Regions from separate parts of the Lysinibacillus sp. NPDC059133 genome, predicted to be linked through region 1. Evidence: a T-box and tRNA genes for the amino acid it is inferred to sense, from the RefSeq annotation. Region 1 holds a T-box; the other regions hold tRNA genes.
What was found. A T-box is a leader RNA that pairs with one kind of tRNA and senses whether it is charged. The one in region 1 lies ahead of argS (arginine--tRNA ligase), so its partner is inferred to be a tRNA-Arg.
Positions count from the first base shown of each region.

Region 2: it has a tRNA-Arg gene. The T-box ahead of argS (arginine--tRNA ligase) is inferred to sense a tRNA for this amino acid. The anticodon was not compared.
Region 3: it has a tRNA-Arg gene. The T-box ahead of argS (arginine--tRNA ligase) is inferred to sense a tRNA for this amino acid. The anticodon was not compared.

Region 1 covers NZ_JBHZDH010000008.1:112,941-122,889, forward strand. The annotation lists gene ACFXN8_RS06805 (septal ring lytic transglycosylase RlpA family protein) at 1-13, shown strand, start outside; gene ACFXN8_RS06810 (TolB-like translocation protein) at 256-1,365, shown strand; gene ACFXN8_RS06815 (ABC-F family ATP-binding cassette domain-containing protein) at 1,554-3,158, opposite strand; gene ACFXN8_RS06820 (FAD-dependent oxidoreductase) at 4,550-6,436, shown strand; T-box leader at 6,781-7,001, shown strand; gene argS (arginine--tRNA ligase) at 7,052-8,725, shown strand; gene ACFXN8_RS06830 (MFS transporter) at 8,897-9,949, shown strand, end outside.
Region 2 covers NZ_JBHZDH010000009.1:116,283-126,231, forward strand. The annotation lists gene trxB (thioredoxin-disulfide reductase) at 1-232, shown strand, start outside; gene ACFXN8_RS07515 (8-oxo-dGTP diphosphatase) at 819-1,286, shown strand; gene rapZ (RNase adapter RapZ) at 1,296-2,189, shown strand; gene ACFXN8_RS07525 (gluconeogenesis factor YvcK family protein) at 2,194-3,177, shown strand; gene whiA (DNA-binding protein WhiA) at 3,243-4,190, shown strand; gene ACFXN8_RS07535 (HPr family phosphocarrier protein) at 4,286-4,543, shown strand; gene ACFXN8_RS07540 (hypothetical protein) at 4,668-5,255, opposite strand; gene clpP (ATP-dependent Clp endopeptidase proteolytic subunit ClpP) at 5,288-5,869, opposite strand; tRNA gene ACFXN8_RS07550 (tRNA-Arg) at 6,382-6,456, shown strand; partial or broken gene ACFXN8_RS07555 (peptide ABC transporter ATP-binding protein) at 6,763-6,921, shown strand; gene ACFXN8_RS07560 (spore coat protein) at 6,982-7,596, opposite strand; gene ACFXN8_RS07565 (LemA family protein) at 7,808-8,389, shown strand; gene ACFXN8_RS07570 (TPM domain-containing protein) at 8,386-9,153, shown strand; gene ACFXN8_RS07575 (aminotransferase-like domain-containing protein) at 9,507-9,949, opposite strand, start outside.
Region 3 covers NZ_JBHZDH010000003.1:21,120-31,068, forward strand. The annotation lists gene ACFXN8_RS02615 (lytic polysaccharide monooxygenase) at 220-1,578, opposite strand; gene ACFXN8_RS02620 (hypothetical protein) at 2,087-2,287, opposite strand; gene ACFXN8_RS02625 (hypothetical protein) at 2,518-2,712, shown strand; gene ACFXN8_RS02630 (cold-shock protein) at 2,881-3,081, opposite strand; gene ACFXN8_RS02635 (hypothetical protein) at 3,288-3,479, opposite strand; gene ACFXN8_RS02640 (hypothetical protein) at 3,481-3,774, opposite strand; gene ACFXN8_RS02645 (IS30 family transposase) at 3,969-4,904, shown strand; gene ACFXN8_RS02650 (hypothetical protein) at 5,046-5,471, opposite strand; tRNA gene ACFXN8_RS02655 (tRNA-Arg) at 6,250-6,323, opposite strand; gene ACFXN8_RS02660 (SDR family NAD(P)-dependent oxidoreductase) at 6,539-6,868, shown strand; gene ACFXN8_RS02665 (YqjF family protein) at 6,935-7,636, opposite strand; gene ACFXN8_RS02670 (DUF2639 domain-containing protein) at 7,698-7,871, opposite strand; gene ACFXN8_RS02675 (protein adenylyltransferase SelO) at 8,355-9,815, opposite strand; gene ACFXN8_RS02680 (metallophosphoesterase) at 9,947-9,949, opposite strand, start outside.

The DNA.
Region 1 (9,949 bases):
TTGGAATGGTTAATAATTCTTTCTGATTTATCTATTTTTATGGAGATGAATAGTCAGTTTACACTATCTTTTTTGGCGTAAACTGACTTTTTCAGTGATTCTGATTGAAAGTAGATTCTTTTTAATTAGGGGAAATAGGCTGTATAGATTTAAAAAATAACTGAGTTCCTTATCAAAATGAAATGTAGTGTTTAAATGGTTATTGGTATGTGATAATGCAATTCTAAAATAACTTCGCAAAGGATGAAGTGCATAATGTATAGATTTATTTTTAAATGCAAGAAAATGATAGGTGCCAATGGTATCATTTTTTTATCGTTACTATTAGTTTTGTTTGGGTGTCAAAAGAAAGAAGACGACAGTACGCTTGTTAACAAAAATGAAGAGAACAGTACAACTATTGATGATAATGAAGAACTCATTGTTTCTGTATTTGATAAGGAAGGCAAAAGTAGCGTAGTAGAGATAAATGCTGAAAAAAATGTAGAAAATGAATTAATTAATAATGAAGAGGTTTGGTTACATGCAACACTTTCAGGCAATAAACAATATCTTGCCTATACAAGTGCAAAAGGTGAGGGACCTTGGGAGATTTATTTATTAGACAGAAATAATAAAAAAACTTATCAAGTTACAAACGATACTTTAGGACAACTTATTCCTAGATTTGGTGATAAGGAAGGCAACACCATCTACAGTGAAATAATAGGAGCAACATTCCCTGTCTCCAAGATTGCGAAAGTAGATGTGCAAAAGAAGAATTCTATTGTATTTGATACTGAACAACCTGACCGCTCTGTTGAAATGTATGATATTTCTAAAGACAAAATTATTGGTGTATTTGTCTCTGATAAAGAGAATACGGCAAGACGGCAAGCTGCAAATGAAGATGGTGGACCTATAGGGCAAATTATCTATTCAATATATGAAATGAATTTAGATGGCTCTGACATGAATTTTGTAAAGAATATAAAGGCCGTCGATATTGATTCGATTGCATTGGGACCTAATGGGAGTTCTATTATTCTTGGAGGGAAAAGTATAAATAAAGATGAAGGAAGCGGTATTTATCAGTTATCTCTTACAGACAAAACATTAACCACCATATTAACAGATCAAATGATTAAAAACAGTAAGAATCCCATATTATCAGAGATTGGTCATAGAAGGTTAGCAGTATTGTCAAAAAATGAGCGATTTATTTATTTTTCAGGTATACCTAAAAATGCAGAAGATGTTAATTTTGACGGTATAATTTCTAAAATACAATGCATCTATAAGTATGACATAGAAAATAAAGAAATAACAAAGGTTTATGAGTATAAAAAACCAGCTTTTTTTACGGATTTGACGGTTACGTATTAGAGCATTTCTTTTGATAAAAGGTGATGAAGGTATGAAGAAATTAGTGATTTATTTTCTCATCACCCTTATTGGCTTTTTTTATCAATAAATTAATATGAAGGAATCCTAATAAAAATCCTTTCAAGTAATAGTATTCAAAAAAATACTCTCCCAAACGTATTGGGAGAGTATTTTTATATAGGAATGTATTAGTTTAAGCCTTGGCTATCTTTCCACTCTAGGAATTCATCATAAGTTAATAGTTTATCTAAAATTGTGCCGTCTTCACGTATTTCGATGACGCGGTTCGCAATTGTTTGGATGAACTGATGGTCATGAGATGTGAAGAGCATCGCACCTTTGAAGCGCATAAGTCCTTCATTTAGTGCTTGAATAGATTCAAGGTCAAGGTGGTTCGTTGGTTCATCTAGTAAAACAACGTTTGCTGTAGCAAGCATCATTTTAGATAGCATACAACGTACTTTTTCGCCCCCTGATAAAACTGAAGGGGATTTTTTCACTTCTTCACCAGAGAATAACATACGACCTAAGAAGCCGCGTAAGAAGCTTTCTGTTTCATCATCAGGAGAATATTGACGTAACCATTCCACTAATGATTTCTCTGAACCTTCGAAGTATTTATCGTGATCATTTTCAAAGTAGCTTTGAGAAGTTGTTACGCCCCATTTGAATGTACCAGCATCTGCTTTTCTTTCGTCCATTAGAATATCAAGAAGAGCCGTTTTTGCCATTGGATTACCAAGTAAAATGATTTTATCCTCTTTGTTCATCGAAAAGCGAATATCTTTAAATAGTGTTTCGCCTTCATTGCTTGCTGTAAGGCCTTCCACTGTTAACACATCATTACCGATTTCACGTCCAGTTTGGAAGTTGATGAATGGATATTTTCGGCTAGAAGGTTTAATGTCGTCAAGCTCGATTTTATCCAACATTTTCTTACGAGAAGTTGCTTGGCTTGATTTCGAAGCGTTCGCAGAGAAACGAGCAACGAATGCTTGTAGCTCTTTAATCTTTTCTTCTTTCTTCTTGTTTTGGTCTGCCATCATTTTTTGTGCTAATTGGCTAGACTCATACCAGAAGTCATAGTTCCCAACATATAATTGGATTTTAGAGAAGTCTAAATCCGCGATATGCGTACACACTTTATTTAAGAAGTGACGGTCATGGGATACGACAATAACTGTATTTTCAAAGTTAATTAAGAATTCTTCTAACCATTGGATTGCTTTTAAGTCAAGGTGGTTGGTAGGCTCATCTAGTAATAGAACGTCTGGTTTACCAAATAGAGCTTGTGCTAATAATACTTTGACTTTGTCAGAACCTTCAAGGTCAGCCATTAGCATATAGTGAAGCTCGTCGCCAATCCCTAACCCGTTTAATAATGTTGCTGCTTCTGAGTCAGCTTCCCAACCATTTAGGTCAGCGAATTCACCTTCTAATTCAGCAGCACGCATGCCATCCTCATCAGAAAAGTCTTCTTTTGCGTAGATAGCGTCTTTTTCAGCTTTTACTTCCCAAAGACGTTTGTTCCCCATAACAACTGTATCTAATACATTGAATTCATCGTATTCAAAGTGATTTTGTTTAAGGACTGATAAACGTTCGTCCTTGCCCATTGATACGTTACCTTCCTGTGCTTCAATTTCACCAGAAAGAATTTTTAAAAATGTTGATTTACCAGCACCATTCGCTCCGATTAAACCGTAGCAATTCCCCGGTGTGAATTTTATATTTACGTCTTCAAATAGTTTACGATCGCCATAGCGAAGACCTACATTACTTACTTGAATCATGCAAGTTCCTCCTTTTTTCACAATGGCACTAGTATATCATGAAATATGTACCATAGTCTATAAACATTATTAAATCAACGTTTGGCGTTATTTTAACAATGAATTACCTCAGATTCCTGCCGTTCCACCTGTAACTAATATTGAATAAAGATCTAGATTTTTTCAAAATATGTCCATGTTAGCGTTGTGACTTTACTTCCAAAATGGCTTTCAATGTTGCTTTTTCTATGTAAAAATCGCTTTTTTCTTCTGTTCGCGTTTTTTTGAAGCGTCCAGAAATATCTAAAGTAGTATCGGAATAGTAATCCCATCGTTAGATACCTTAAGAAATGAACATAAGAATGTAACTTTATAGAAAATAATAAGTCTATATATATAGGAGGGATAAAGTATGAATAAATTCCCACTTTGCATGTTGACATTTTCAGCTTCATTGCTTTTAAGTGGTTGTTCTGTAACAAAACAAGATAATGCTGTACAACAAAGTAAAGAAAAGCATACGTAATTAGTGATGGTAATATTTATTACTCTTACACACTTTATGATAATGAATATACAAAAGATGAAGTATATGGCGAAGTTAAGAAGGTAGTACCTTCAGATACGATTATAAAAGAAGATTTAACTTCAAATTATTATGATGACGGAACACTTATATACACAGCAAAGGGAAATAAGTGCATTAAAACAAATCTTAACTCTATAAGGGAGAATGATTTTTTTGAAAAAAATTAGTTTGATCTTGTCTTTTATGTTTTTATCAATTGGTTTAATTGCTTGCCGACAAAATAATGACAAGAAGGTTGATAATGTAACGTTTAATACAGAAAACTTGGAAACGAAAACTGAGGCCATATTGTAGTTTAATTTTTGATCATCATAAAACAATCATAAAGACCTACGACAATTTTATAGGTTCTAGTTGCTTCATTGCTACAATATCGCTAGAATGATTATGTATCTTTTTGTTTTATGTTATACATACATATTTATTGTTTCTTATGCTTTAAATGCATTTGAAAAGTTCTTAAAGTTGATATTCTGCTATTCCAACTCCAACGTTTCACCTCTACGAATATCAGTATAGGTAACTGTCAGTAGAAGACTATTTTCATTATATTTTCATGTCGCACCGTCCAGAAATGTGCTACCACTTGTTATAGGAAATAATAAACTTTGAATTGTTTTAGAAGGATTCTATTTTCCTATTGCATGAAAAATTATTTTGAAGAGTACCTAGACTGTAACGACCTACTAGGTTTGCTACGAACTCATGTTGAAATGTAAAACCGTTAATAACTATATAAATATGTCATGTCAACTTTTTTAAGAGATGAGCATGATTAAAAACAAGAAATACAGATGGGAATTTTATCAATTGGAGGTATGTTATGGGTAAGGGCTTGGTAAGATCAGCCATTTTAATAGTAGTCATTGTACTAGGAATAGGAAGCTATTATTTTATATCAGATATTAGAAGTGAAATGGCACATAAAAAACTTTTGGAAACCTATGAAAAGCCAATTCCAAATGAAACTATATATGAAGAATATGATGTAATTGTCATTGGTGGAGAACCAGAAGGGGTTGCTGCTGCATTATCAGCAGCTCGTAACGGTGCAAAAACACTGCTAGTCGAAAAGCGTGAGGAATTAGGAGGGCTATTTACGTATGGAATGCTCAATTTCCTTGATATACCTCGAAATGACGCTAAACGACCGGTCAGTATGGGTATTTTTAAAGAATGGCACGACCTTGTTAGAGGGAAAGATGCATTTGGAATTTTAGATGCTAAGGCTGCCTTTAAAAAGCTTGTCGATGAAGAACCAAATTTAACGCTTTCTGCACAAACAGAAGTCGTAAATGCCAATCTTGATAAGAATCAGCTAACATCAGTGAAATTAAAAAATAAATATGGCACGTATGTTGTGAAAGGCAAGGCATTCATTGATGCTACACAGGACGCTGATTTTGCTGCAATGTCAAAAGTTCCTTTTTTCATGGGTGGAGAAGATATTGGCATCAAGGATAAAAGAATGGCTGTTACCTTGATGATTCATTTGAAAAATGTTGATTGGGCTGAGGTGAAGAAAGCAGCAAACTCAAATACTTTTGGTGGTGCTCACCTGAATGATTCAGTTATGTGGGGGTTTACAAAACTTCATGATGACTATAAGCCAGTACAAGAAGGTACGAGATTACGAGGCTTGAATTTAGCAAAAGTAGATGATGAATATTACATTAATGCTTTACAAATTTTTGGAATTGATGGCTTGAATGAAGGTTCAAAACAAGAAGCGATTGAAAAAGGAAAGAAAGAGACAGACTATATTTTACAATATTTGAAAAAGAAGTTTCCTGGCTTTGAACATGCAGAAGTTGTGAGCTATCCGGAGGAACTATACGTCCGCGAAACAAGACATATTTGGGCAGAATACCAATTACCGATGTCCGATGTTTGGAAGAATAGTGATCATTGGGATAGCATTGGCTTAGCTGCGTACCCAGTTGATGTACAAGCGCAAACGCCTCACGATTATGGATACGTTATTTCGGCTCCAAATCAATATGCCATTCCTTTCCGTTCTTTAGTGCCTAAAGAAATCGATGGCTTGCTTGTAGTGGGTCGTTCTGCAGGGTATTCATCGCTTGCAGCGGGAAGTGCACGTGTCGTTCCAACGGGTATGGTGACTGGACAAGCAGCAGGAGCAGCAGCAGCATTAGCGATTAAAGATGACGTAACCTTTAGAGCAATGAGCAAGAACAAAGAGCTTATCAATACCTTAAGGGAAGATTTAAAAAAACAAGGGGCTTCTGTAGATCCTTTTAATATGGATTATCCATATAAAGGTGAATGGTATGATAAATCCATTCAAACATTAATCAATTACGGCCTCGTAGTTGGTGGTTATTCGAATGACTTACATGTTGAAGATTCAGCAACAAAGATTAAGTTTGCGAAAATGCTAAAAGAGGGCATTCAACGTGTTAGTCCAGAGAAGATGAAAGTACTAGGCGATAAGCTAGATACCGTTATCTATAAAGTAGCTAAAAAAGAAAAAAGCCCAATTACAAGAGATGAAGTTGCAGAATTCTTGACGGAAGTATTAGTAGGCAAGTCAAGTGATAACAATTGGGATTTATTGATTGAAAAAGGGGTTATCAGTGAAAAATTAGCAAAAAGATTTACTGAAAACAAGGAACTAAAATTAAAAGAGATGTATGCCATTATGGCTGATGTCATCCATTATGAAGAAAAAGAACATTCCCACTTGTGAGGAATGTTCTTTTTCCTTAAGTTATAGGCATTAATGATGTAGATGAGAATCAAAGCACTGTGAGACCTTGTACCTGAAGTAAGGAAAATTAGTTCAATTAGCAACTGTACCATTATCTTAGATTTTGAATACTGACACTGCATCTTGATTTCCGTTTAGGATGTTAAATTGTCGTCAGTCCTTAGACACACCAACATCCATTGGTACACTTAGAGCTGTACCTGGTGGTGTACTTGTAATGCCCTATCACCGAAAGTGTTCTATTGGAATCGATTCGGTAAATTTAAAATTAAAAGACAGTTGACTTAAAAAAGGAACCGTTATACAATATTTTGAAATTACAGTTAAATTCTAAGATAAAGAGAGTAGTTTATGGAGTTACTGGAAAGCGAATTAGGGATGGTGTGAGCCTAATGCAGATGCCATAAATGAAACGCACTTTGGAGAAGATTCTCGAATTAGTAGTAGAGAATATCGGGGAGTCACCTCGTTAACAATGGAAAGTGGTCATATTTATATGGCAACTAGAGTGGTACCACGGGATAACTATGCTCTCGTCTCTATATTTAGAGACGGGGGCTTTTTTATTTTTTTCGAATTGAGAGGAGAATGAACATGAATACACAAATCGCGAAAAGCATCGCTGTAGCATTAAACAACGAGCTGTCTGTCAATGAAATTCAAAATTTACTAGAAAAACCGAAAAATTTGGACTTAGGGGATGTGGCATTCCCGTGCTTTACGCTAGCAAAAAAATTAAGAAAGCCCCCTCACACGATCGCATCCGACATAAAAAACAATGTAAACTGTGACTTAATACAAGAGGTTCAAGTAGTAGGTGGGTATGTTAATATATTTTACCGTCAGCCAACGATTACACAGCAAGTCCTTAGTCAAATTGTAAAAGAAAAAAATTTATACGGGACCAAGCAGGAGTCAAAAGGGAATGTAGTGTTGGATTTTTCTTCACCTAATATAGCGAAGCCTTTTTCTATGGGGCATTTACGTTCTACAGTGATCGGAAATGCTTTGGCAAATATCACCGAGAAAAACGGCTATAAAGCGATTCGCATTAATCATTTGGGTGATTGGGGAACACAATTCGGGAAATTAATCGTTGCCTATCGAAAATGGGGAGATCAAAAAACGATTGAAGCTGCCCCAATAGAGGAACTGCTAAAAATTTATGTGAAGTTCCATGAAGAAGCGGAGCAGGATGATTTACTTAATGAACAGGCACGTACCGCATTTAAAGCATTAGAAGATGGGGATGAAGAGGCGTTAGCTCTTTGGCAATGGTTCAGAGATGCATCACTCGAAGAATTCAAGAACATTTACCAACTGCTTGGCATTGACTTTGATTCATTCACTGGGGAAGCGTTCTACAATGACAAAATGGCTGCTGTTGTTAAAGAGTTGGATGAAAAAGAGCTACTTGTGAAATCTAAGGGGGCTCATGTCGTTGAAATAGACAATATGCCTCCATGCTTAATAACAAAAACTGACGGTGCCACGCTCTATGCTACACGTGATTTAGCAGCAGCTTTTTATCGACAACAACAATATGACCCTAAAAAATCATTTTATGTTGTAGGGAATGAACAATCACTTCATTTTAACCAATTATTTAAGGTCATTGAGAAGATGGGATATGTTTGGGCAAAAGATTTGCAGCATGTACCTTTTGGAATGATCCTAAAAGAGGGTAAAAAAATGTCGACGCGTAAAGGCAAGATTGTTCTATTAACAGATGTACTAACAGAGGCAATTGCTACAGCGAAGCGAAATATCGAGGGAAAAAATCCAAATCTAATGCATAAAGATAGCATCGCACAACAGGTAGGTGTGGGAGCGGTCATTTTTAATGATTTAAAAAATGATCGTCTTCATGATATTGAGTTTTCCATTGAGCACATGATGAATTTTGAAGGTGAAACAGGGCCATATATTCAATATACGTATGCTCGTATTGCATCTCTTTTGGAAAAAGCAGATGAACATAGTTACGAGGTATCGTTCGAAGCTTTAGGGGAGCAAGCTTGGCCTGTTATTTTATTACTGGAACAGTTTCCGAAAGTAATTGCTACCGCCTTTGAACAAGCAGATCCATCACAAATTGCTAAATATGCCTTACAATTAGCGCGCCAATTTAATAAATATTATGCGCAAAATAAAGTATTGGTCGATGACAGCCAAAGAAAATCAAGATTAGCATTTTGTCTAAGTGTATCCGTTGTATTAAAAGAATCGTTAGCACTGTTAGGCATCGCAGCACCTAACAATATGTAAGTATGAATAGCGTATCTACGACATGATGCTAGCTACCTCCTGCAAATAGTAATGTCCATGAAATTGACCGTTACTAGAAAAAATGGTAAAAGGATATAGTGGGAATTCAAAGGTCTAGCAAATTTCGTTGAATTTTTAACCGAATAAATAGAGAGAAGGTTTTTAGAAAGAATGGAGAAAAAGCAATGGCGCGTTTCCATGGTACTTGTGGTTGTTTGTATTTTCTTGGTTGCGCTCAATATGCGTCCAGCAGTCACAGGAATAGGACCACTATTTAATGTACTTTTAGAATCACTCCATATATCAAATACAAAAATGAGCTTTTTAACATCTATTCCGGTGTTTTGTATGGGACTCTTTGCACCATTCGCAGTTCCATTACAAAGAAAACTCGGAACAAAAACAGCTATTACGCTCTTAATAATCATCCTAGCATTAGCAAATGGGCTACGCTTTTTAAAAGAAAGTTATGTACTACTTGTAGTCACAAGCTTTGCGGCAGGATTTGCCATTGCCCTTATTGGACCCATATTAAATGCCTATATCAAGAAAAAATTCCCGACCCGTTTTACTACGGTGGTAGGTATTTATTCATTTGGCATAGGAACAGGGGCAACATTGAGTGCTGCACTAACATTACCATTTTATAATCATTTTCATGAGAGCTGGACGATGGCGCTTGGCAGTTGGGCAATGCTTGCTATCATTGCTCTTTGCATATGGTTCCTGGTTATCCAAAAACAAGAGCTACCAGAGACAGATGGTTGTACGGAAAAAGTTGCACGAAATCCGTGGAGAAATGTCCGTGCTTGGACCATTTTAATTTACTTTGGCTTACAAACATCTTTATTCTTCTCAATGATGTCCTGGCTAGCACCGATGTTACAGGATAAGGGCTTTTCCCTTGGCGCTGCAAGCTCTATGCTAACATTTATGTCTATTGTACAAATGATTGGGAATATTTTGGTCCCCATACTAATGGAAAAATGGTCGAGTCGAATCGGCTGGCTTTTCTCTTTAGGGGTCTTTGGCATTATTGGCTTTGTGTTGTTATGGGTAGGTTCGGGAACTTTGTTATGGATTGCGGTATTCATTATAGGTATCGTATTAAGCGGCTTATTTCCAATCGGTTTATTGTTACCATTGGATGAGGCAAGAAATGACGAAGAGGCAAATAGTTGGTCATCTATGGTGCTTTCAGGCGGCTTCATGATAAGCGCCATT
Region 2 (9,949 bases), on a different contig from region 1:
CATTGGAATGCTACCATTAACAAAACCATTTGAGTCTCTAGGTATTTTAAATGATGCTGGTTATATTTTGACAAATGATAATATGGAAACAACAGTACCAGGTATCTTCGCAGCTGGAGATGTACGTGAGAAATCACTTCGTCAAATCGTTACAGCAACAGGTGACGGAAGTATTGCAGCACAAGCAGTACAGCACTATGTGGAAGAATTATTAGAAAAAATTAATGCTTAAAATGGATAATTGATAAGGGCAGTCTCATCACCAGAGTTGTGGATGACATTTTATTGAAATGTATGTCATTTATATAAGTTGATTGGAGTGGAGACTGGGCGACTCCTCGGGGATTAGCGTCACAGATGAGACCCTGGAGCGAGCAACGCGAGTGAAGCGGCTCATCGGACGCCCCCAGGAAAGCGCCCAGCCGGAATGGAAATCAACCCCACATTATGGTGATGATTCTCTTTGATTAGTTTTTAAGGAAAAAAATACAATTTTAATACGGTCTTAATATAGTTGTAACTTGAATGACATATAAAAGGTGTAATATAAAAAGTGTAATTAGCAATCCCCCTTTTATTTTGTTTAGTAGGTTGTTTCCGCCAAATAAGGTGGAGCAACCTATTTTTGTTGTAAACGGAAATTTTGAATTTTTTTGTGGCGGAGTTTCATATGCTTGAGTAGAGGTTAATAACAGGTTTCCCCACATGTATCGGTTAAGTTAAAATTGCAATGCACCTAAAGTTTAGAATTGAGGACAAACCTTGTTTGGTCTTGCTATAATAAAAGGAAGAATGCAAAAGAGATTAGAGGTGTGCCTATGCAAAGAATTGCAAATTTAATAGCTGTAAAAGACGGTCAAGCATTATTACTTCAGAAGCCTAGACGTGGCTGGTACGTAGCTCCCGGCGGTAAAATGGAGAGCGGTGAGTCCATTTATGAGGCTGCTGTACGTGAGTTTAAAGAAGAAACAAATGTCACACCGATAAATGCTCATTTAAAGGGTGTTTATACGATGATTATTAAAGAAAATAATAAGGTAGTGGACGAATGGATGCTTTATACATTTGTTGCAAAGGATATAGAAGGCGTACCGTTTAAAGAAACTAGAGAAGGCAAACTCGCATGGCACCCAGTAGAGGATTTGAAGCATTTGCCAATGGCTGAAGGTGATCGAACAAACTTACAATTTGCTATCTCACAATCAGGCATTCAGTACGGTACATTTGAATATACGACTGATTTTGAATTACTTCATGAGAAAATACAAATATCAATAGAACAATAAAGGAGCTGCATGACAGTGGTGGTTGAAGGCCCAAAAGGTACACATGAATTGGTTATTATTACAGGAATGTCTGGAGCTGGGAAAACAGTAGCTATTCAAAGCTTTGAAGATTTAGGGTATTACTGTATTGATAATTTACCACCAGCGTTACTCACAACATTTTTAACCCTACTAAGGGATTCGGGTAAAAATATTACACGTATAGCAGCTGTCATGGATATGCGTGGCGGCGACTTTTTTGATTCTCTTATTGGCGCCCTCGACCATATACTTAAAGAAGGCGATATAGTTGCACGAATTTTATTTTTAGATGCAGATGATGCGGCTTTAGTTAGACGTTATAAGGAAACAAGACGTGCCCATCCATTGGCTGTAAATGGGTTGCTATTAAATGGCATTAAACAAGAACGCAAGCTTTTATCGGAAGTAAAGGGTCGCGCTAAATTTGTCTATAATACATCTAATATGAAGCCTAAAGAGCTACGTGAAAAAATCGCAAAAGAATTTGCAAATGATGCTAATAATATTTTCTCAGTAAATATCATGTCTTTTGGATTTAAGCATGGTATGCCGATTGATGCCGACTTAGTGTTTGATGTTCGTTTTTTAAAAAATCCATATTATGTAGAGGAGCTACGTCATAAAACAGGTTTACAAACCGAGGTATCTTCTTATGTGCTGGCACTTGAGGATACGCAAACACTCATTCAAAAACTTACGGATTTGTTTGAATTTATGATTCCTCTCTATAGACAAGAGGGCAAATCGCAACTTGTCATTGCTTTTGGATGTACTGGAGGACAGCATCGTTCGGTAACATTAGCGGAATATTTCGGGGCATATTTAGCTGGGAAGGAAAATACCGTTATTACGCATCGCGACATCAATCGTAGAAAGGATTGAGTGAATGGGAAAGAAGCGAACAAAGCTTGTTGTAATAGGTGGTGGTACAGGGCTTTCTACCTTAGTACGAGGGCTCAAGCACCACCCATTTGATATTACAGCAATTGTGACAGTAGCAGATGATGGTGGTTCTTCAGGACGCTTACGAGATGACTATGATATTCCACCACCTGGGGATGTCCGTAATGTTATCGCAGCGTTATCGGATGTTGAGCCGCTTGTAGAGCAAATGTTTCAATATCGATTTTTAGCATCGGAAGATTTACGTGGTCATTCATTAGGTAATTTAATGCTGACGGCTTTAACAGATATTACTGGTGACTTTAACCATGCTATTAGTGAAATGGGAAAGGTTTTAAAGGTGCATGGTCGCGTCATACCAGCAGCCAATAAAAAGATAAATTTACATGCAGAGCTTGAGGATGGTTCAATCATTGAAGGTGAATCTAAAATTCCAAAGGCTAAAAAACGAATTAGTCGAGTTTTTTTAGTGCCAGAAAACGTGAAACCGTTACCAGAGGCTATTCGAGCAATTCATCGTGCTGACTATATTTTAATTGGTCCAGGAAGTTTATATACAAGCATTATTCCAAACCTCCTTGTAAAAGGAATAGGAGATGCTGTTGTAAAGGCTAAAGGAAGAAAAATTTATGTTTGTAATTTAATGACTCAAAAAGGTGAAACCATTTCCTATACAGCCGGTGATCACGTTAAAGCTATATATGAGCATGTTGGAGACTCCTTCATTGATTCGATTTTAGTAAATGATGTAAAACTTCCTCATCCTGTAAAGGAGCTCTATAAGGAAGAATGTGCTGAGCCAGTAACATTCGACGTTGCCAAGCTCGAAAGTATGGGATTAGAAGTTATTAAACGAGATATTGCCACGATTCGCCCAGATGGGACGGTTCGTCATAATGCGGCAAACGTTGCAAACTGGCTTGTAGATTATGCAAATATCTATGAGCAAGAGATTCGTGAATTATAAAGCACTTACTGTATATGATAAGATGGACATATACATAGAACAAAAGGTTGAAAGGAGGGCGTGATATGTCTTTTGCTTCTGAAACGAAAAAGGAATTAACTCAAATAGAAGCGGACAATCATTGTATGAAAGCAGAAGTATCTGCCCTAATTCGTATGAATGGTTCATTATCCTTTGCTAATAAACAGTTAAGCTTAGACGTACAAACTGAAAACGCTGCAATCGCAAGAAGACTTTATACGATTATGAAAAAGCTGTATCCATATAATGTAGAGTTACTTGTTAGAAAAAAAATGCGTTTGAAAAAAAATAACGTATATATTTGCCGTGTAAGAGAAGGTGCGCGAGAGCTACTAATAGACTTAGAAATCATCTCAGACGACTTTCAATTTAATCATACTATTTCTCGGGAGCTCATTAAAAAGAGTGGCCAAAAAAGAGCGTATTTACGAGGAGCATTTTTAGCTGGGGGCTCTGTCAACAATCCGGAAACATCAGCCTACCATTTAGAAATTTATTCATTATATAAAGAGCATGGCGAGGCTTTAATGGATTTGATGAATGAATTTGAGCTAAATGCAAAAACAATTGAACGAAAAAAAGGCTTTGTTACTTATTTAAAAGAAGCGGAAAAAATTTCTGATTTCCTTAATATTGTTGGAGCTCATCAAGCCATGATGAAGTTCGAAGACGTTCGTATATTGCGAGACATGAGAAATAGTGTTAATCGCATAGTTAACTGTGAAACAGCGAACTTAAATAAAACAATAGGTGCCGCATTACGTCAGGTAGAGAATATCCGATTTATTGAAAATTCAATAGGTCTCGATCAATTACCAGAAAAACTTCGTGAAATAGCGCGATTACGAGTAGAATATCAAGATGTAACGCTGAAAGAACTTGGTGAAATGGTATCAAGTGGAACGGTTAGTAAATCAGGTGTTAATCATCGATTACGGAAAATTGATGAAATTGCCGATGCATTAAGAAGTGGCGAAAAAATTGGTGGCTAAATTTTCATACTTTTCAGGTACGTATTGTTCTTTTGCTCGTAAGTAAGGTAAGATAAAAATAATAAGATGAACGGTAGTAAAGGGGAGTTTTGAGAATGACCGAGAGAAGAGTCCATGTAAAATTAAAATTAGGACTACAAGCTAGACAAGCAGCGCTATTTGTACAAGAAGCAAATCGTTTTAGCGCAGATATCTTTCTTGAGAAAGACGAGAAAAAAGTAAATGCTAAATCCATTATGGGTGTTATGAGCTTAGCCATTGCAAAAGGAACAGAGGTTGTCCTTAGTGGTGAAGGTAACGATGCTGAGCAAGCGGTTACAGCATTAGCAACACTAATCGAAAAAGAAGATTAAAAAACGTATAACGTAAAGACTGTCCAAGAGGGAAATCTTCCATCTTGGGCAGTTTTTTTGTTTTTGCATTGAAAAAACAGGTCCTCTCACATTTGATGGATATTTGTACAATCTAAAATGAAGGTCAATGCCATGGCACTTCGATCGTCGAGGTGATGGATGATAGAAAGATTGAAGTGATGGAAAGAGAAGGCCTGGGCGGAGCAGAAGGGCTGAAGCGACGGAAAGAAGAGCCGCAACGACGGAAAGAAAGGGCAAAGCGACGGAAAGAAAAGCCGAAGCGACGGAAAGAAAGGGCAAAGCGACGGAAAGAAGAGTCAAAGCGACGGAAAGAAAAGCCGAGGTGACGGAAAGAAGAGCCAAAGCGACGGAAAGAAGAGCCGCAACGACGGAAAGAAAGGGCAAAGCGACGGAAAGAAAGTGCCGCGACGGAAAGAAGAGCCGAAGCGACGGAAAGAAAGGGCAAAGCGACGGAAAGAAAGTGCCGCGACGGAAAGAAAAGCCGAAGCGACGGAAAGAAAGTGCCGTGACGGAAAGAAAAGTCAAAGCGACGGAAAGAAGAGCCGAAGCGACGGAAAGACAAGCCGAGGTGACGGAAAGAAAAGTCGAAGCGACGGAAAGAAAAGTCGAAGCGACGGAAAGAAAGGTCAAAGTTGTGGATAGAAGAGTTGAAATGGTGGATAGGCCCATCAAAGCAAACAAAAAAAGACATCTCAGAAATAAATCTGGGATGCCTTTAATTTATTATTTACGTTCCATGATTTGGTCGATTAAGCCGTATTCTTTTGCACGCTCTGCAGTCATGAAGTTATCGCGGTCTGTATCTCTTGCAATGACTTCAAGTGGTTGACCTGTGCGCTCCGATAAAATACCGTTTAATTTTTCACGTAAGAATAAAATACGTTTTGCAGCGATTTCGATTTCAGTTGCCTGACCTTGTGCACCGCCAAGAGGTTGGTGAATCATTACTTCAGCATTCGGTAATGCGAAACGTTTACCAGGTTCACCAGCAGCAAGTAGGAAAGCGCCCATAGATGCTGCCATACCAATACAAATTGTTTGTACTTGTGGCTTGATAATTTGCATTGTGTCATAAATTGCCATACCAGCAGTGATTGATCCGCCTGGTGAGTTAATATAAAGAAAGATATCTTTATCTGGATCTTCTGCTTGTAGGAATAGAAGTTGAGCAACAATTGAGTTAGCAACGTTGTCGTCAATTGCACTTCCTAAAAGGATAATACGGTCTTTTAGTAGTCGTGAATAGATGTCATACGCACGTTCGCCACGACTTGTTTGTTCAATAACTGTAGGAATTAAATTCATGTTAAATCCTCCTTAAAAAACTAAATTCGAATACTTTTGCTGAAAACTTCCATTGTATTTCAGCTGTATACTTATCATACACATTATAGTCAGGGAAGGTCAAATATTAACCCTGTTAAAGTGAAATAAATTAAAAAAATTCGCCTTGGCTTAATTGTTACTGTCGCTTCGCTTTCGCACAGAAAACATTTGTTGCTGTCGCTTCGCTTTCGCGCAGGTAAACAATGCGTCAAGATTTTGAATTGTGCCCGCACAAAAATTCCTTTCTAATGCGTGACATACGCTGTAGGCTGTATTTTCAATTAATAGGTATTTTGACACTAACTGAATGAAAATAAAAAAAGTTTAAATGTTTTACATTCTATAGTTGAATTATGAGCAATACGTTTGTATAATTGATAAGGTCATAAGTTAAAGTACAGTACACTATTTTGTCAGGTATGCTTCCAATGAGGATTATCTACATCTTGCTTTTCGTAAAGCCTAGTGGGTACTTTTTTTTGTGTTCAATTGCCCTCGTGGTGTAATGGATAACACGTAAGATTCCGGTTCTTGCACTGGGGGTTCGATTCCCTCCGAGGGCGCCATTTTACTGATTTTGATATACTTTTATAACCCAAATTCTCCTAATAAGTAGTTTAGCAGCCTGCTTAGTGGGGAAAAGAGAGGGTAAATAATGGGAATGTTGCCTAATAGGCATTATTCCCGCATTTGTTCCTTTCAAACCTTCAAAAAAGCAACAACTCCAAATTATTTTTTAGTGAACATACTGTACGTGAAGACTAGTTATACTAGTCGAAAGAAAGAATCCTATCTGAGGGGATTCTTTTTTTTTTGCATCAAACATGAATGTTTGGTGATATTTTCATTTATTTAGTCTGTTTTTTGAAGACGAAGGTATAACCATGATCGTGGTAACACATGAAATGGGCTTTGCCTGTGAAGTTGTAGATCGTGTTGTCTTTCGTGGATGGTGGTATATGGTCGAAGAAGGACCGCCGAGAGATATCTTTGGTAATCCGCAAAACCCGAAAAGCTTTATAGCTCATTAAACAAAAGCAGCCCCTCTGTGATAATGCACCACAAAGGGGACTGCTTTTGTTTTTTTATAATTAATGAAGGGGGTTTGTTGTAGTGCCGTATGCATTAAGCATTGTATGCATATCTTGTTGAGAAAACTGAGGTACTTGATAGTAGCCATGCATATTTTGGTAAATAGATAATTCGTATGCCATTTCAATACAGTTGGGAATACTATCTGCAATAACACGTCTGACAACTGGGTTTGTAGTTTCTGTTGCTGCTGCAGTCATACCTTTTGCTACACCTTTTTGAGCCCCAAGTAAGAAGCCAGAAATAGCTTCATCGTTGAGTTCACTTGCATTTTGCATAGGCTTTTTAGGTTGGCCAGGGTTTATTCCGTATTTGAAATTATTTCCTGTCTGCATTTGATAGCGACCTGTAGGAACAGACGGATCATGACCTGTGTTATAAGATTCCACAATAGTGTTATACATACCTAATGTGAAATTATATTGGCTATCCAAAATGCTAAGCAACTCTGTGTCCTTAACATGTGGACGTAAAACAATGGATTGATTCATACCAGCAATGATTGCACCGATTGTTTCATGCAAGTCCATTTGTTCATGTCCACCATGATTTAGGCTTTGTTGTTGGTTGGTTGATGTTTGGCTTGATGATTCGTTATGAAACGATTGTGTCAAGAAAAGCGCCTCCTAAATATCATAGTTTGTTACAGTATTAAGTATGGCACGTTAGATAAATTTCATACGGTATTAATGCATTTGCATATATGTAGAATAGAGATGTTTTTTTGTTGCACATTAGTGGTAAGGAAAAGAAAGGCTCATCACCAAAATAAATAGTATTTCTGATTTTAAGTGATAGCTAAAAGAAGGCGAAGGTGGTTTTAAATTGAAAAGATTATTTGGACCTATCGGGATTATCGTTATTATTTTAGTTGTATTGGCCTTACTATTTATTCCAAAATACAATAGTCTTGTAACGGCCGAGGAAAGCGTTGATTCGAAATGGGCTCAGGTTGAAAATCAGCTGCAACGTCGCTACGATTTGATTCCGACCCTAGTAGAATCTGTAAAAGGATATGCCAATCATGAAAAAGAAGTTATCGCTAGCATTACAGAGGCACGCGCACAAATGGGAAGTGCACAAAGTCCAAAGGAGCAAGCGGTTGCCAATGATGCATTAAACGGAGCACTTAGTCGATTGCTAGTAGTCGTAGAAAATTATCCAAATTTAAAGGCAGATGCAAATTTCCGTCAATTAATGGATGAATTAGCGGGGACAGAAAACCGTTTAGCTGTTGCCCGGGAAGACTACAACAATGAAGTGCAGACTTTTAATAAAACAGTCAAACGTTTTCCAGGCAATTTAATTGCGGGGATGTTTGGTTTCGAACAGAAGGAATACTTTAAAGCAGCTGCGGGTTCTGAAAAGGCACCGTCTATAGATTTTAGCGGTTCAGGTAAACAATGATGAAACGGTTGATGATCCAACTTGCTATTGTTGGTTTCATATTTATCTTATTTATTAGAACGGCAGATGCCGCAATGCCCGCGCCAATGAAAAATACGTATATTCATGATTTTGCCAATGTTTTATCTGCCTCCGTGAAGGAAGAGCTTAATCATTATTCAGAGCAGCTAGATAAAGGTACAGGTGCTGAAATTATGGTCGTAACAGTAGATAATATTAGTGGCCAAGAACCAAAAATGTATGCTACAAAAATGATTCGCTCTTGGGGTATTGGCGATGCCAAGAAAAATAATGGTGTGTTAATTTTAGCAACGTTTGGGCAGGGGGAAGGCAATAATGATGTTGTTATTGCTGTAGGTCAAGGTCTCGAAGGGGCATTACCTGATGGCAAGTTGGGTCGCATTTTAGATTCGGCGTTTTATCCAAATGCAAGTGCTGGAGATATGGATAAGGCATTTAAAGCAACGTACGCGGAAGTATTTCAAAATGTCGCGCAAGAGTACAATTGGGATGGAGAGATGCCTGAAAATACAGCTGACAATGAAGAAATGCCAACGTGGATGATTATTTTAATCGTTATCATAGCACTTGTTATTTATACATTTATTTCCAATGGTAGAGGGGGAGGACCTCGTTCAGGTCGACGTGGCGGTTATCCAGGTGGTTTTGGTGGCGGCTTTGGCAGTGGCGGATCTAGAGGCGGTGGTTTTGGCGGATTCGGAGGAGGTTCATCTGCTGGTGGTGGAGCAAGTCGGAAATTTTAATATATTATATTCAAAAGTGAACTCATTGTAGTTCACTTTTTTTCTGGTTTAAAAGGGATTTTCACCAGAAAAGTACGCGCTGCCAATGAAACTAGCAGTCAAGTAGAACGTCGATGTAGAATACATGGTGAAGGATAATAAAGGCCGTGGTTTTCAAAAGGAAGAAAACAAAATCGAATTCTACAATGCAATGCTAAAATTCTTAGATAGCCATCTAAAAAAATAATATGAAAGAAGACTGTGTAGGAGGTAAGTTTCTTGCACAGTCTTTTTCTAGTTTTGATGCTCTAATTAAAGGATTGATACTAAAAATTGTTTATGCCGCTTCCGAATGTGTAGTCAGGACTTAGCTATTATAAGAGCTGAAAACTATTTCGATATATATCATTTTTCTTACTATCAATAAATGTGATACATTGAGCAAGTTTTTCTACTCCAGTATGAATTTGATTTTCCTTAACTTGAGAAATGCTTAATCGAATCAGGTTTTCTTTTTTATATTCGGGTAGGAACATTCTAGTTGCATCATCTACAAGAATATTTTGTTCTTTTAACAAATTGACAGTCTGCTTTGTAGTCACTTTCTCAGGGAGAGCGATTGTAAGATAGAATCCGGAAGAGGGCTTCGTATAAAGCGTATTATTTGGTAGCAATAACTCACAAGCTTCCTGCAGACGTTTCATTTTCCTATAATACAGCTCTTTTATTTTTTTAACATGGCTATTCATCATTCCATTTTTTAAATAAATCTCTAATGCTCCTTGAGAAAGAACAGAACTATTAAAATCAGCAGTAA
Region 3 (9,949 bases), on a different contig from region 1:
CTCATTTCTTAGACATTTGGATTGATAAAATCAATAACTAAATTTGAAAAGAGGCTGGGACATAACTCGTTTATTTTGAAAAATAGCGAAAAGAGATAATAACTTTTCCGCTTCATCAAATTGAATTTCCCCATCTAAAATCAAAAAAATGTTAGACCGATTATATCGGTCTAACATTTTTCTTTTTGTCCCAGCTTCTTTTTATGAGGACTCTTCTTTTTATTTAATTTCTTTCCATAAAGACAATGCGAATATCCAATTCGGATCTCCATACCCTTGATAGCTTTGAACAGCTTCATATTTTTTACCTTGGTGCTCTACTTTATCACCTTTTGTGTACGCTTTAATTGGGCTCCATTGCTCATAAGACGACCCTTGCTCTTTTGTAGTTACAGTGAAAATGGAACTTTTAATAGATTCATTTCCAGCTGCATCAACGGCAGTGACCGCATACTTATAAGTTGTATTTGATTGAAGATTCTTGTCCATAAAGGATGTAGTTTTCGATGTTCCAACTACAGTCATTTGTCCTACTGATGTCCCTCGGTAGATAACATAATGGTCAACCGCTACATTATCCTCTGATGCACTCCACATTAAGTCCACACTTGAGGATGTTACGCCCATCGTGTGCAGTGCAGTTGGTTGCGTTGGTGCTTCTGTATCTGGAACTGCAATCGTTGTCTCTACAGCTATAGACTCACTTTCTTTAGAAACATTTCCAGCTGCATCCACTGCCTTTACTGTATATGTATATTTTGTATTCGCTTTTAAATTTTTATCTGTGAATGTAGTTCCCGGTACATTTCCAACTACTTTACCATCACGGAAAACTTGATATTCTTTTACACCCACATTGTCCGTAGAAGGATTCCATTTTAGCTCAGCACTGTTAGAAGTAACTTTCGTTGCTTGTAATCCATTTGGTTGAGATGGAGCTTCCTTATCTACATCCACATTATTCACCAAATTAACATCAATTACATTATAGAAAGCATTTGCAGTATTCGATACATCCCAAACAGCTAAAATAACGTGGTAGCCACTACGATCAGTTGGTACGTTAATTGTATGAGTTAAATTAGTTGATGCTTCAGTACCGTTATGTTCAACAGTTCCAATTGGCTCAAGATCAGCACGGGTTAATGGCTTATTAGGATCCCATCCCTTTTTCGTAATATAATAGTGCCATTTACTTGTTAAATGCGACTGAGTGTACTTCCATTTAAAGGTATTTGATCCTCCTGTAATCGTATTCTTAAACCAGCGATTTACGGATTGTTGATCTAGGATGCCATCAAACTGACCTCCTGCAGATGCAATTTTACCATCAACTGGTCCACCTTGTGGAAATCCTTTTTTGGCCTCTAAGCTCTGTGGCTCATACATAACCCTTCCACAACTCAAGTTAAGCGCGCCATAACTTTGGCTACATAAGGCAGCACGGCTAGCTGGTTTTTCAACAAACCCATGTGCAGATGCATTTGGTGCCATTGCAATCCCCATGATTCCCGCTGCTAATAATGCAGCACTTATCCCCTTTTTACTCTTACTTAATTTCGTGAATTTAATGTTCATATAACTAGTCTCCTTATTTTGAAATTGTGTTTCTATTGGTATAATAGCTACGAATTTACTAATAAGCAAACTATGAATAAACATGATAAAAGGTGTATTAAGTGAGTATGTTTTTCCTCAAACTATATAGATAAATAGCGCTAAATGTAATAAATATCTTATAATTTTGTTATATTTCATTCAAAAGTGCTATAAATTTCAACAAAACGTTCATAAAGTGTTCAAGTTAAATTTGTCATTTTTACGATTTCAACAAAGAAATAAAGACTAAAAAAACAGCTCATGCTTCCTAGGCATGAGCTATTTTCACATTAGACTGCTGGATCATAACTTTCGAAGTACTTTCAATTCCATACCAACTCTTTTGCTTCTTTATTATCTATCTGAAATATATAAAAACTATTATTAATGAGATCAGAGGAAAACTTCGAAATTGTTTTAAAGCCACCTGGTGTCAATGATTACGAAATATCTACTAATAGTTAAAAATGAATACTAGACCCTTATTCTAATTTGCGAGCCCTTTATTATATTCAAGCCATTTTTCCATTTCTCTCTCCACAGCTCGATTTTGCCATTCAAACCAAATACCAGAACATTCACTGCAATGACTGTCTACCCCGCTTTTATTATGCATATCTTTACGTGTAAATACAGTTTTTTTACGACAGCTGTAGCAGTAAACTTCTTTCTCTTTATCAAATTCCATACCTATCAACTCCAACATTTTACACGTATTTATTTCCTTTTTTCATATAAATTATTCTAATTTTATAAAAGAATCATTACGGAGAGAGAATGGCATTATGTATTAACAGATATGGTTAACTGGAAAGAACCGAATTTTTTTGATTACTCTATGATTGTTATTTACTCACTCTGTTTCTTATTAGCGATAGTTAACATTGTTCTGTATTTTACGAAAAGGAGAGGATAAATTTGACGGATCAGAAGACTTCGGAAGCGCAGAAACGTGCTACACAAGCGTATCGGGAGAAAAATAGAGAAAAGACACGTAAGCAATCAGCTAAAAGTTCAGCAAAGTCTTATATTAATAAATATAGTGATTTAGACGATCTAGTTGAACTAAAGCAGCTTATAGCAGCTCGAGAAAAGGAATTACAAGGTGAATAAACACAAAATAGCCCAGGCTCAAAATTAATTGAGTACCTGGGCTTTTTTTGAAGTTGAAGTTTAGGTTTAGGAAAAATATGAAATCTTACATTAATAAAAAACACAACAACCTAAACAAATTCTGAACAAAAAACCACTCTACTAATGAGTGGTTTTCTTCATTAAAAATTAAAGTTTTACGATGTTTGCAGCTTGTGGTCCACGTTGGCCATCTTCTACTGAGAATTCAACTTTTTGACCTTCTTCAAGTGATTTGAATCCGTCACCTTGGATAGCTGAGAAGTGTGCGAATACATCTTTCCCGCCTTCCATTTCGATGAAACCAAAACCTTTGTCTGCGTTAAACCATTTCACTGTACCTTGTGCCATTTATAATGACCTCCATTAATTGTATTAAATAAAATCATACTACTACAAAAGAAAAAAATTCACATATTACAAAAAGTATCTAACAAAACACGATTACTCTTTGTAATATGTGAATTCATTGTTCCCTTGCAAACGATTTTATTACATCAACTATATGTTAAAAAATCATATTTGTCTAGTGTAAAAGCGAACTCATTAACTATAAACTAAGCTAAATGACCGCCAACAAGGTTTTCACGTTTAAGCGCTGTTCCAGCATCTGTGAACGATACTGCTCTTGATGCAAGTCCAAATTTTGCCCTAATTGCATCCATCGTATGACCAAGAATCTGTCGTTTGTCCTTACGATCATCAAATAAATCTAGTTGGATATTTCGCTCCGTTTCAAGTTTGGTCAACCTAACAGATAATTGGTGTGCTGGCTCCCCCTTCAAAATATTTATCTAACAGCTCAGTACATACCTTATATAGATCCATTGTTTCATTAATTGGAATTTCTTCCGTTTTAGAACAATAAAATCTTTTAGTCATTGCTCTATCACTGTACCTTGTAAAACAAAAAAACTGAAATGAATCACCAAAAATCTTAATGATCTTTATCCGCCTTTTTGAGACGACACCTGATTTCGATACATACATCATGTTTACTAATTGGTTACGTTTCATAGCTTTTATTAATTGTTCCTTCATCATTCCACACTCCTCTGGATAAGAACGTTTGTTTGTAACTGCATTAGAACAGATATTTGTATTTTGACAAGAAAAAGTTTTTGGAAATGACGGATTGTAAGATTAAGTGCAACACCCAGAAGTCAATATAAAGGAAGCCCATAACGACCTCGTGTAGAATGTAGTTACCACACCAACATTCAAACGGAGGAATCGTTATGAGCTATACCCATCTTACCATATCAGAACGTGTAAAAATAGAAACATACCTGGAACTTGATTATTCGATTCGTAAAATAGCGAAACTCTTAAATCGTCAACCTTCTACGATTTCCAGAGAAATAAAACGCCACGCCGGTAGGACGGCTGACGAAGCGCAAGTACGTTACCACCAAAATAAATCCAACTGTGGTGCCAAGTCAAAATGTACGCCAGAAGTAAAAGAAGCTGTTCAAGAAAAGTTGCGGGATACTTGGTCGCCTGAACAAATTGTCGGCCGCTTGTATCAAGGACAACTGAGTTTTAAAACCATCTATCGCTGGATTTACGATGGTCTTTTAGAAGTGCCTATAACCGTTCTCCGTCAAAAAGGAAAGCGCCAAAAACCCCGCGAAACAAGGGGAAGATTTAACATTGGCACACCAATTTCTAAACGCCCAAAAGAAGTACGTAAACGTGAAACCTTTGGACATTGGGAGTTAGATACAGTTGTATCTGGACGTGGGAAAGCAAAAGGTTCTGTAGCAACATTTATTGAGCGAATGACACGGTGGTATGTTGGCTTTTTGATACCAGATCGCTCAGCTCAATCAATGGAAAAAGCAGTACGTCTTCTTCATACTAAATTACCAAAAGGTACTATAAAAACAGCCACAACAGACAGAGGTAAAGAATTTAGCTGCTATAAAGTGTTAGAAAAAGACTTGAAAATTGATGTTTATTTTGCGGACGCCTATTCTTCTTGGCAACGTGGAAGTAACGAAAATGGGAATGGATTACTTCGAGAATTCTTCCCTAAGCAAACAAATTTCGAAGAAGTATCACCAGAAGAACTAACAGAATCATTAAACTATATCAACAACCGACCAAGAAAATGTCTTGGTTGGAAAACTGCAAACGAGGCTTTTAATGAGCAATTGTTGCACTTAATTTGACAAATCATCATATACAAAAAAAGATAATGCATATATTCCTTCCTCATTCCAATTTTCAATAATCGATTTTACCTTTTTGTACAAATATTCCGTTAAATTTAACATAGTAATCCTCCTACAAAAGTAGTTAATATATAATCCTTAGTAGTTTTCCATTCGGATAAAGTATTTTTCATAAATATCTATTGCTTCAATCTGTGGATTATTTAAATTAAATTTCAACTCACCCTCACGCTCTTCATCTTCTTCACCCAACCAACAAATATAAACTTCACAATAATCACCTTGTGGAAGCAACTCTTTTAGTAAGTGACATAAATAGAGAAAAGTCTTTTTGGATTTTTCATAGTTATGTGGTGAATGAATCTTTTGATATTCATTCATTTGCCAAATATGGTTACCTTTCTCACAAACTTCATAAATATAAGGCGTAGTAAAATGCTTCTGTTTAACTACATCACGATCTTCTTCATCCGAGAAAACATAATTAATTTCAACTTCATCCCCCGTATAATACTCATTAAGTTTTACTGAAAAATTTAAACCAATATAGGTTACTATACTCATTTTCACATACTCCTTGTTTTAGAGTGACTTTTATTTAACTCCTCATTGTTTAAGTCCTTCTTCAAGTACACTGCTTCGTTAGTAAAAAAACGTCCTCACTTGTTGGAGAAACGCCACCGTTCCAATTTCATTCCATAGAATACTTTACCTATCAAATCTTAACAATGTATTGCCTTATTTTATATATGTAATTTTTTCCTCTTTCAACTTAACTGCACCGTTAGTGGAATAGAAACAATCTTTTAGAAAACAGCCATTTTTTTGTTTTGCCTGTAAATCTGTGATATCGCAAACATCTGTCATATACTTTAATTGTTCTCCATTTTGGCAGGTGTAGCTTCCGGGTTATCACTTATAAATTCTTTTTGTGTTCTCCTAAGTGATACCACACCGAACTTATAACTTGTGCCTAGAAGTTCTAGAAAACTGAATGTCGGAAATTAATTTACGAGCCTTTGGTTATATTCAATCCACTTTTCCATTTCTCGCTCCACTGCTTCTAAATTACAAACTTTTTCATTAAGAATGATGAATGGCATTCAAGAATAGTGGTTTAATGAGACTACTGCTAACTTAACCTTTTAGCGGCTTAGTGCAATAACAGACTAGAAGCGTATTCGTGATACTTTTTCTTGTGTAGAAAATGTGTAGAAACTTTTCATTTTCTATCCTTTTCTAACGAATTCTCAAAAAAAGGAAAAGCGCCTCAAACCCTTGATAATAAAGGATTTGAAGCGCTTTTCAGTTGGTTCAAACTTAATCTATCTGAACCTTTAGACGTCCCAGGAGGGATTCGAACCCCCGACCGACGGCTTAGAAGGCCGTTGCTCTATCCTGCTGAGCTACTGAGACATGATGTTATTTTATGTAGTCCATATCAAGGACAATATTTATTATATGTTCTTTTTACGATAAAGTCAACATTAATTTTACTATGAAGGCAAGGTTTGCCTCATAATAATATTATATGATTTCATATACCCCGTTATGCCCTCTCGCTACTCTTTTTTTCTAATAACTTTTCTTTGCTAAAATAATGAAAAGCAATAAAACTGGAGGAAGCTATTATGTTTAAAGATTTAGTTGTCGTCGTAACTGGCGGTGCACAAGGAATCGGCAAAGGCATTGTGCTTGCGTATGCACGAAATGGTGCCAAAGTTATTATTGCCGATGTAAATAAAGAATTAGGGCTGCAATTAGAAAAAGATTTACTTGCGCAAGGTTATTCTGTTCTATTTGTTCAAACAGATGTTACAAAAGAACAGGACATCGTTTCTTTATTGCAAAAAGTAGTTGATCATTTTGGTACTATCCATATTTTAATTAATAATGCGGGTAAATTTCAACATAAATCTCTTTATGACATAAAATTGGACGAATGGAATGGAATGATATGATTCAAACAAATTTAACTTCTTTCAGCGGGTGTCCGAACACCAATGAAAAAAAGCAAACCAGATTCACTAAGCTTTTTTGAATCCGGTTTCCACTTTTGGTGAAAAAATTCTAGCTTTTTTACTCTTTGAATAATGGGCAATGGGTTGAATGCCCTGTATAGATTCCTTCACAAATGGAGCTAGTGTATTGCTTTCAATGTTAATATGGACTCGTTGTAGCTGCCATGGCATATGATCTATATCTATGCGAAATAGAGAGCTCTTCCATTTTGACCAAGAGTGATAACGTTCCACTAACCATTTATCAAAGGTAGAACTACTTATTTCACTAGCAATCGGTTGAAATGAAATTTTCAACCTTTCATCCGGTGCACCGTGATATAAACTTGTAAACGAAAAATGGTTCTCTTTTTGTTTTATAGATATTTTTGAATGGCGATATGATAAACCGCCCTTTGTAGCTAGTTGAACAATAAAATGATTCGTAACATCTAAGTTAAAGAAATAGATACCTTTCATGCCGTTATATGTAACATATGTCCGGACATTAAGCTGCAAATGGGAACCTACTCCTGGGAATGGTGGTAGAAATCTTAGTCGTTGTCCATTTACTTTAAAAAGGACAGCACTAAGCCAAGCGTTATTTTCATAGAGATCCAGTTGCAACTCTTGCGGAATGTACTGCTCTAAATCCTTAGGTGGTACTGGCCAGTGTAAGAACAACACATCTTGCCAAATCTGCGTCAAAACCCATGATTTACTCCACATAAAATAACTCCTTTCTGTAGTTAAATTCTTTCCTACAAAGGAGTTATTCAAACGAACATGACTATTTTTGTTCTGAATCCAACGTTTCATTTTCAACATATCGATAATATAAATTGCGCAGTTCGGATTCTTTATAATTGCCTAAATGACTTTTAAATTGTGGATGCACCAAAATACCATGATCTCGAAGTTGCTTCACAAACCACCCTTTTGAATACTTATGCACTGTACACATTCTCCTTCACTAATACTCTTACATAGCGTATGCTCAGGATTTTATGTAGTGACAATTTTTCCAAAAAATAAAAAACGAAGAAATTATCCTTCGTTTCATACTGTTGAAAACCAAAATGGGCCAAGGTAATTTTGGTGAATGTTATGCTCTTTAAATAAGGGTGATTTCCGTTTCAGGCTACTCGCTTTCGTACATAAGATACATACTATGTGAATTAGTTGATTGGAGTGGAGACTGGGCGACTCCTTGGGAATTAGCAAATTGAGGAACGAAGGCTAAAACCATCACCGTCCTGTGATAACGCCTTCGTGACCAACATCGTGTTGGCCCAAGCGGCTCATCGGACGCCCCCAGGAAGCTTTGCTCTGTGCGAAAGCGTAGCGACAGCAACAACAAAGCGCCCAGTCGGAACGGAAATCAACCCTTCACTTTGCCGAAGAGCCATATTTTATTTAATATAACTTTATTCCCTCGGTTTTCAACTTATGTGCCACAAAACGTTCGATATGGTTGGTTAGATGGTGTTGGTAATGTTGCATATTCCTGCTGCTCCTTACAATGCGCAAAAGGTTGAGCAAGAGCTTCTAGTAATCGCTCCATTACACTATAGTCTTCCCGTTCAACAGCAGCCTCTAATGCTTCTTCCACACGGTGATTTCGTGGAATTACTGCTGGATTATGATCGCGCATTAATTGTTGAGACATGTCTTTTGTTTCTTGCTGTCTTTCTAGTCTTGCAAGCCAATTCTTATGCCATTCTTTAAATTCATTTGTACTAAATAACGTCGAGTCATCAAATTTATTAAAGGTTAATGCGATAAAAATATTCGTGTAGTCTGCTTGATGTTGCTGCATTAACTTTAGAAGCTCTTCAATGAGTGCCATGTCCTGATCTTCTTCGTTGAACATCCCAAGCTTTGCTCGCATACCTGCTATCCAGTTTGCATAATACAACTGAGGATACTGCTTTAGAGCCTCTTGAGCTAAATGTATAGCATCTTCCTCATTTTCGTGGATTAACGGTATTAATGATTCGGCAAATCGTGTTAAATTCCATCCTCCGATATTAGGCTGGTTACCATATGCATAACGTCCTTGTCGATCAATAGAGCTAAATACTGTCCCTGAATCATAAGTATCCATGAAAGCGCAAGGACCATAATCAATCGTCTCCCCACTAATGGTCATATTATCTGTGTTCATGACCCCATGAATAAAACCAACTAGCTGCCATTTTGCAATAAGAGATGCTTGTTTCTTTATAACTTCCTCTAGTAGGGTTATATAACGGTTTTGAGCTTTATCAACATTGGGAAAGTGCCGTTCTAAAGCATAATCTGCCAATGCTTTTAGCTCCTCCTCCGTTCCAAAGTTCGCTGCATATTGGAAGGTTCCAACACGCAAATGACTGCTTGCAATACGTGTTAAAACTGCGCCCGGAAGCTCTGTTTCACGGACGATCGTTTCGCCTGTAGTCACGACAGCTAAGCTTCGAGTAGTTGGAATGCCAAGTGCATACATGGCTTCACTCATAATATATTCACGTAGCATTGGACCAAGTGCAGCCCTGCCATCTCCGCCACGTGAATAAGGCGTTCTTCCTGAGCCTTTTAGTGCGATATCAAAGCGTTCATGAGCTGGCGTTAGTTGTTCACCTAATAACAGTGCTCTTCCGTCTCCTAGCATGTTAAAGTGACCAAATTGATGCCCTGCATAAGCTTGTGCAATGGGTGAGCCTCCGGTCGGGTTGTTGTTACCCGTAAAAATCGCTACCGCTTCTTCACTTTTCAGAGCATTGCTGTTTAATCCAAGTGAATTGGCAACTGATTCATTTAACATGATTAACTTTGGTGAACGAACTGGATTTAAATTGATTGATGAATAAAAAATGCTTGGTAGGCGGGTATAGCTATTATCAAAATTCCATCCTATTGTATTTTCCATGTTTTCTCCTTTGTTCGTTTATATTTATTTTTTCTATTTCATCATAAACAATTCATAGCCATTTTTACCATTTGCATTGGGATAAAACAAAAAACGCTTAGAGTTTCTAAAACTTAAGCGTTTTTGTTTCATCA